DNA from 2 places in the Streptomyces sp. ATCC 21386 genome. Region 1 is predicted to be linked to the other one. Evidence: riboswitches for the same ligand, from Rfam matches in the RefSeq annotation. Region 1 holds a riboswitch; the other holds the start of a gene.
What was found. A riboswitch is a leader RNA that binds a small molecule or an ion and turns the genes downstream of it on or off. The one in region 1 is predicted to bind cobalamin.
Positions count from the first base shown of each region.

Region 1 (3,737 bases):
CGTCAACACCGACTCCAACGGCTGGGCGGTGTCCGGCCTGAACGCCTGCGGCATCAACCCGCAGACCGGCGACTTCCTCACCTCCCAGGGCAAGACGCCGGTCGACTTCCTGATCGCGCAGCAATTCAACCCCGGCGGCGGCTTCAAGTACCTGCCCAGCGACACCGGCCCGTCCGCGTACGCCTCCATCGACGGCCTACGGGCGGTGGCCGGCGGCGGCTTCACCTCCGCACCGCCCGTCCCGGCCACCGCCGGCGCGCCGCAGTGGGTGGGCGAGAACTCCTTCACGTCCGGTACGGCGACGAAGCTGGCACTGACCGTGGACGACGGTGCCGGCAACCTCAAGGTCTGCTCCGTCGCCCTCACCCCGACGGGCTCGACGACCACGCTGGGCGCTGTCCTCGACGCGGCCGTCACCTCGGCCACCCCCTCGGGCTGCGTGACCGCCGTGACCCCGGCATCCGGCACCGGCGCCGTCACCTCTGTGAACGGCAAGGCCAACAGCGGCGCGAACACCTGGAAGGTCAGCGTCGACGGCTCGTCGTTCGTCTCCGCCGCACGGGAGTACGCCGTGGGGGTCGGCGACACGATCGCCGTACGCTGGGGCTCCTGACCAGGGACCGGCCGGGCGGCGCCCGCAGAGACGAACGCGCCCTAGAGTCACGCCATGCGCATCGTCTCGCTCCTGCCGGCCGCCACCGACATCGTCGCCGAACTCGGGCTGTCCTCGTGGTTGGCCGGCCGCACGCACGAGTGCGACTGGCCACCGCGGGACGTGGCCTCCGTGCCCGTGGTGACAGGCGCCGATCTGGACCAGAACGCCCTCGGCAGCCGGGAGATCTCGGACGCCGTCGGCGGGGCCGCGCACTCCGGGTCATCGCTCTACACCCTGGACACCGAGGCCCTCGCGGCTCTGCGGCCCGACGTGGTGCTCACCCAGGACCTGTGCGACGTGTGCGCCGTGTCGTACGAGAAGGTCAGCAGCACCGTGCGGTTGCTGGACGCGGACACCCGCGTCCTCAGCCTGGAACCGCGCACCCTCGACGACGTGCTCGACTGCCTGGTCACCGTGGGCGGGGTGCTGGGCGTTCGCGAACGCTCCGAGCGACGCCGGGCCGAGCTGCTGGCCCGGCTGACGCACGTCCGCGCGGTGGTCGCGGGCCGCGCCCGGCCCCGGGTGGTGGCGATCGAGTGGCTGGACCCGCTGTGGCCCGCCGGGCACTGGGTCCCCGAGCAGATCACCGCCGCCGGCGGCGAGCCGCTGCTCGCCGCACCGGGCGAGCACACCCGACCGATGACCTGGGACGCGGTACGTGCCGCACGACCGGACGTGGTGCTGGTCCTGCCGTGCGGCTTCCCACCGGAGCGCACGCTGCGCGAGGCGCACCTGCTCACCGGACTGCCGGGCTGGTCCGACCTGCCGGCCGTGCGGTCCGGGCGGGTCTGGGTTCTGGACGGCCCGTCCTATTTCAACAGGCCCGGCCCCCGCGTGGTGCGCGGGACGGAGGTCCTGGCCCGCGTACTGCACGACGTGCGGGCCGGGGCCGAGCTCACCGCCGACGAGGCACAGCCGTTCCCCGGCCCGCCCAGCCGATGAGCGGAGAACGGGCTCAGAAGGCCGTCCAGGTGAAGGCGACCTCGTCGCCGGCGTTCAGCTTGAACTGACAGCCTCCCACCGGCGTGGACGTCCCGTTGACAGAGATGTTCCAGTAGGCGACACCCCCGCCGCTGACGCCCTTGACCGTTTCGACCAGAAAGTCGTCGAACGACGCGTACCAGGTGCCGTCCCATGTGAAGCCCCGCTTGCGGGCGGCGTCGTCGAGCGCGGCCGTGGGTGTGGGGACGGCCGTGGGATGGGCGCCGCCGTTGGTGCCGTCACATGTGTGCGTCCCTCCGCTCGCGGTGGTGACGTCGTGGCCCCGGGTCTTGATCTTCCCCTTGAAGAGGAGCCCGTCCGGGCCCTGGACAGCGAGACTCACCTTGACCGGAACGTTCGTGTCCACGGCACTCCGCGCGTGGGCGGCGGCCGGAGCGGAGGCGAGAACGAGACCGAGGGCGGTCGCGGCCATCAGGTGGCGGAGTACGGGGTTACGGTCCATGGCGGAGCCTTCCTGGTGCGGGCGGGCCCGCAGCCCGTCACCGAGCGAACGAGACGGCCCGCCTGGCTCTCGGCTTCGCGCTGCGGTCCATGACAGTGGAAGCGGTACAGGGCACGCGCCGGGTCACCCGACTCGCGGCCCCACGGGCCGCACACGGTTGCAGGTCAGCGCCGGATTCGCACCGGCTTCCCCCAGTCACGCGCGTATGCGGTTGTCGTACCTACGCTGTGACACCCCTCCGCACCCGACGCCGGCCGCTGCCGCCGCCTCCGGGCACCGAAGTCCCCGCATCCTAAGGCCCGTTGGGGCCCACCCGACAGCCCTACCAGGCCACGCCCCACCTCGGGCACTCCTCTACGAACCGGCTCCCGGTATGCCGTACGACGACTTCGTCGGCCACCAGGCTCTCCGACAAGTCCCCGCGCCACGCCTTCGTCGATTTGCTGGGCTTCACCGCCTGAGAGCACCGCCCGTCCGTCCGGAGGCCAGCACCAGGATCTCCGCGTCGACCCGTCCCAGCGCGTCGTCACGGGGCACCACCGGGATGCTCTCGCACACCTCGAAGCCGGCCTCGCGAAGGTGCGGCGCGAGTGAAGCGCGGGTCCACAGGCGTTCGCGGACGGCGGCGAGATGGGCCACGGGTTCTCCCTCGCCGTCTCGGGTGGCGTCCGGGAGGAAGAGGGTGCGGGAGAAGTGGGGGCCGTCGGGGTCGTGGCGCATGGCGGCGAAGAGGAGGTGACGTGTGCCGTGGTCGTCGGTGAAGTCGGTGGCCAGGACGCCGTTGCGGCGGGCGTAGGTGGCGAGGGCGGGCTCGGTGAGGACGGGGAGGCAGAGCACGCCGTCGGGAGCCAGGAGGCTGCGGACACGGGTGAGGAAGGCGGTGAGCGTGCGGGCGTCGGCGAACATGTTCACCGCCGTGTCGCCGAGCGTGGCCGTGGTGTAGCCCGTGCCGAGGTCGGTCGCCGGGTCGAGGACGTCGCCGTGTACGACCCGGATGCCCTGGGCCAGATCGGGGTGTTGGATCAGGTGGGCGCGCAGACGGGTGGTGGCGGCGCGGGAGATGTCCACGGCCGTGGTGGGGAGGTCTTCTGCGGCCAGGGCCAGGGCTACGCGGCCTCGGCCGCAGCCGATGTCGAGGACACGTCCGCCTCGCTTGCGTGCGATGGCCGTGAAGTGGTCGGTGTCCCAGGTCTTCGTGGTGGTCTGCTGGTGGAGGTAGGGCTCGAAGGGGTCCTCGTAGATGTCGGTGATGTGCAGCGCGGGCAGGCGGTCCAGGAGGTGACGGAAGGGAGGGAGGCAGATCCGTCGTACTCGGCCGACGCTGTCGTCAGATCCGCTGGTATCGCTCGTCTCGCTGGTGTCGCTCACTGGGGTTCGGCCACCTTGTGCTCGTCCTTGTTCTCGTCGTTCCCGGGAGTACGGGCCGTTTCGTCGCCCGTGCGGTCGCGGCTGAGCACCGCGTAGGCCAGCGCCACGACGGTCAGGGCGATGCCGGCCATCCACAGAGGTGCGCGCAGGCCGAACGTGTCGGCGACCACACCGCCGGTCAGGGCGCCGAGCGGTACGGCGGCCATGGAGAAGGTGCGGTTGGCGCTGTTGACGCGGCCCAGGAGTTCGGTGGGGACGAGTCGTTGGCGC
Region 1 is NZ_JAAVVL010000001.1:2,598,619-2,602,355, reverse strand. Features, by position in the region: gene GWK25_RS11430 (hypothetical protein) at 1-613, shown strand, start outside; gene GWK25_RS11425 (cobalamin-binding protein) at 668-1,597, shown strand; gene GWK25_RS11420 (DUF4430 domain-containing protein) at 1,611-2,099, opposite strand; cobalamin riboswitch at 2,199-2,326, opposite strand; gene GWK25_RS11415 (bifunctional 2-polyprenyl-6-hydroxyphenol methylase/3-demethylubiquinol 3-O-methyltransferase UbiG) at 2,550-3,467, opposite strand; gene GWK25_RS11410 (MFS transporter) at 3,464-3,737, opposite strand, start outside.

Region 2 (3,737 bases), 3.7 Mb from region 1:
CCCGAGGCGGGCGCGAGGACCCCGGCGAGCAGACGCAGCAGGGTGGACTTGCCCGAGCCGTTGGGGCCCAGCAGACCGGTGACGGTGCCCGGCCGGGGCGCCACGCTGACCCCGTCCAGGATCAGAGTGCCGTCGGCGGTCCGGGACACCCGCTCGGCGCGCAGCCCGGGGGAGGAGCTGGAGGCGGTGTCGGTCATCGGGTGCTCCTGGTCCGGTACATGATGGCGACGAAGGCCGGGACGCCGATGAGGGACGTCACTACCCCGACCGGCACCTCCTGCGGGTCCAGGACGGTACGGGCGAGGGTGTCGACCCACACCAGGAACACGGCCCCGGCCAGTGCGGAGGCCGGCAGGAGCCGACGGTGGCCGGAGCCGGTCAGCGCGCGTGCAGCGTGCGGCAGCACCAGGCCGACGAAGCCGATCGCACCCGCCGAGGCGACCAGGGCGGCCGTGAGCAGGGCGGTGGCGCACAGCAGGACGAGCCGGACGCGGGCCACGGAGACGCCGAGCGAGGCCGCCGCGTCCTGCCCGAACGCGAACGCGTCCAGCGCGTGGGTGTGCCCCAGGCAGACCAGCAGCACCGCCACCAGCACCGCCAGGCACACCGTCACGTCCGTCCAGCCGGCACCGCTGAGCGAGCCGAGCAGCCAGAACAGCACCGCGCGGGTCGTCTCGGCGTCGGCCGCGGTCATCACGATGAAGGAGGTGAGCGCGGAGAACAGTTGCATGGCCGCGACCCCCACCAGCACCACCCGGTCCGTGGTGCCGCCGAGGGTATGGCTGAGCAGCAGCACGAGGCCGAAGGAGGCCACCGCGCCCAGGAACGCGCCACCGGAGACCGACAGCGCGCCGCCTCCCGCGCCCAGCACGACGACCACGACCGCGCCGGTCGACGCGCCGGAGGAGACACCGAGCACGAAGGGGTCGGCGAGCGGGTTGCGCAGCAGGGACTGCATCACCGCGCCGCACACGGCCAGTCCGGCCCCGCACACGGCGGCCAGCAGGGTGCGTGGCAGCCGTAGGTTCCACACGATGCCGTCCCGGATGGGCGTCAACTCCGTGTGCCCCCAGCCGAGATGGGCCACCACCGTGGACCACACGTCGACCACGCCGATGTCGGCCGGCCCGATGGTGATCGCGAGGGCCACGGACAGACACAGCACCGCGCCCCCGGCCGACCACGCCGACCCCCACCAAAGCCTCCGACCGACGGCCCCCGCCGCTGCCGTCCGGCGCGCCTTGGCCGGGGCCGACGTTCCGGTCACCCGGTCGGCCACAGGCTCGGTGCCGGCCACCGTGTCGGGTGCCGGGCCCGTCATCCCGTGAGGCCGTACTCGCGCAGGGCCGTCGCGAGCTTCTCCACGCCCTCGACGGTGCGGATCGTGGGGTTCATGGCCTGGCCCGGCAGCCGTACGTACCGCTTCTCGCGCACCGCCGTCATGTTCCGGGTGACCGGGTCGGACTCCAGGAACTCGATCTTCTTCGCGGCCGTCTCGGCCGTCTGCTGCTTGCGGACCAGGTCCCCGACGACGAGGACGTCCGGGTCGCGGTCGGCGACGGTCTCCCAGTTGACCTGGGGCCATTCCTCGTCGGTGTCGTCGAAGACGTTCTTCGCGCCCAGTTCACGGGTGATGATCCCGGGGGCGCCGCAGCACCCGGCGAGGTACGGGGACTGGTCATTGGCGAACCAGTACAGGACAGTGACCCCGCGCGCGTCGAGTCCGGCGGTCGCCTTCCTGACCCGGGTTCGCAGCTCGGCCACCAGCTTCTCGCCGCGCTCCTCGACCCCGAAGATCCGGGCCAGATCGCGGATTTCGCCGTAGACCGTCTCCATGGTCAGCGGCTCGGTGCGGACGCCGTCGCCGTCCCCGCTGTTGTCCTTGCCCACACAGTCCGACGGCGACAGATACGTGGGCACGCCGAGCTTCTCGAACTCCTCCCGGGTCGCCACTCCGCCCTTGCCTAGCGTGGAGGCGAACGAGGAGACGACGAGGTCGGGTTCGGCGTCGAGGACCTTCTCGAAGGAGGGTGCGTCATCGGCGAGGCGGGGCACCTTCGCGTTGGCCTTCTCGAGCCCCTTCGGCAGCGGATCGGTCCAGGTGGCGGTGCCCACCACACGGTCGGCGAGCCCGAGGGAGAGCAGGATCTCGGTCGTGCCCTGGTTGAGGGAGACAGCGCGTTCGGGCGGGCTGTCGACCCGCACCTCGCGCCCGCAGTTGTCGAGCGTCACCGGATGACCGGCGGATCCGCCCGGAGCCGGACCCCGGTCCGGCGACGCTGTGGAACCGGAGCCCCCGCAGCCGGTCAGCAACAGGGCACCGGCGGTCAGGAACGGGACGGCATGGCGGACGGGGCGTGCGAGCGGCACGGGACTTCCTTCGGCGTCGAGGGCTCATGCGCGAAGCCCGGTCGTACGGTGCTTCCCCGGGCACCCCTCGGTGCCGGGGACCGCCAGCAGGTCTTCGGACTCGGGGTCACCCGGACGAGACGCCTTCCCGGACCGCGATGTGACCGCCGTCCAGTGGCCGTTGTCCCGCCCGTCACCCTCACCGCTGCGCGTCAGCTCCGGATTCGCACCGGATTCCCTGACCCGTACGCGTACTTATGTGTGCGCACATGGGTTCGACTGGCGTCGGCAAGCTATCACACGCGCTTCCGGGGCCCGTCAGGTCGCGGGCTTCCAGCCCGGGAGCGTCGGCAGGACCTTCTCGGCGACACGGAACAGCGCCGCGTCGTCCGGAATCTGGGAGTCCTGACGGTAGATGACGAGTTCGAAGGTGCTGCCGCTGTCCTTCGCGTCGGTCGCGACCAGCAGTTGACGGGAGACGCCGCCGGGGGCGGACTGCGAGTCGCTGCCGTCGAGGCGGAACGAGATGCCGATGGTCCGGCCCGAGTACAGGGCCGCCGAGTGCCCGAGGACCTTCCTGGTCTCGACGCCGGATCCCAGGTAGCCGACCGCCTCGGCGACCGGGAGGTCCTCGTACGACGCCGAGATCTCCACGGTGTACGTGTCGAGTTCGACGGTCGCCTCGGGGGTGACGGTCCTGGTGCCGTCGAACCAGGTGGACTCGTTCTCGCTGCCCGAGGCGATGACGGCCTGCTCGGTGGGCGTCCCGAGGAGCTCCGGCAGGTCGGCGCGGTTCAGCGCGGCGCACAGCTGTGCACCGGAGACCCTGCCCCGTCCTGTCGGCGAGGGGTCGTCCGACGACGACGAGCAGACGGCCGGCCCCACGGTCTCGGGGGTCGTGTCGAGGAGGTCACCCAGCAACCACAACCCGCCCAGCAGTACACCGACGGTCGCCACCGCCGAGACCACCTGGCCGCCCGTACCCATCTCCTTCGCCGAGCCGCGTCGCGCACCGGCCCCGGGGCCCGGTTCCGGATCCGCCCCGTGTCCCGTTTCCGGATCGGCTCCCACGCCCGTCCCCGGATCCGCTGCAGAATCCGTTTCCGTTTCCGCTCTCGAACTCGCTCTCGAAACCGCTCCGGAATCGGCGAAATCGTCGGCCATGCCCCCGTGCCCCCACCTTGATGTGCACACGCCTGACGTGCGCCGGGGGAGCCTAACCGGTGATCGTCGCGAGGGGAAACGATATTCCGCACAGGCGTGAAGCAGGGCTCCCGAGGGGAGACCGAGACCCGGTGTGCCCCTGCCCCGGGGGCCGTAGCGGTCCACGAAAGGAAGGAACGCCATGTCCGTGCAGGACTCCCTCGGTGTCGCCGTCGTCGGCACCG
Region 2 is NZ_JAAVVL010000001.1:6,261,466-6,265,202, reverse strand. Features, by position in the region: partial or broken gene GWK25_RS26910 (ABC transporter ATP-binding protein) at 1-197, opposite strand, end outside; gene GWK25_RS26905 (iron ABC transporter permease) at 194-1,321, opposite strand; gene GWK25_RS26900 (ABC transporter substrate-binding protein) at 1,318-2,370, opposite strand; cobalamin riboswitch at 2,438-2,648, opposite strand; gene GWK25_RS26895 (DUF6215 domain-containing protein) at 2,668-3,336, opposite strand; gene GWK25_RS26890 (Gfo/Idh/MocA family protein) at 3,695-3,737, shown strand, end outside.
Region 2: it holds a riboswitch for cobalamin, as region 1 does, so the genes downstream of both, GWK25_RS26900 (ABC transporter substrate-binding protein) here and GWK25_RS11420 (DUF4430 domain-containing protein) in region 1, are expected to answer to the same signal.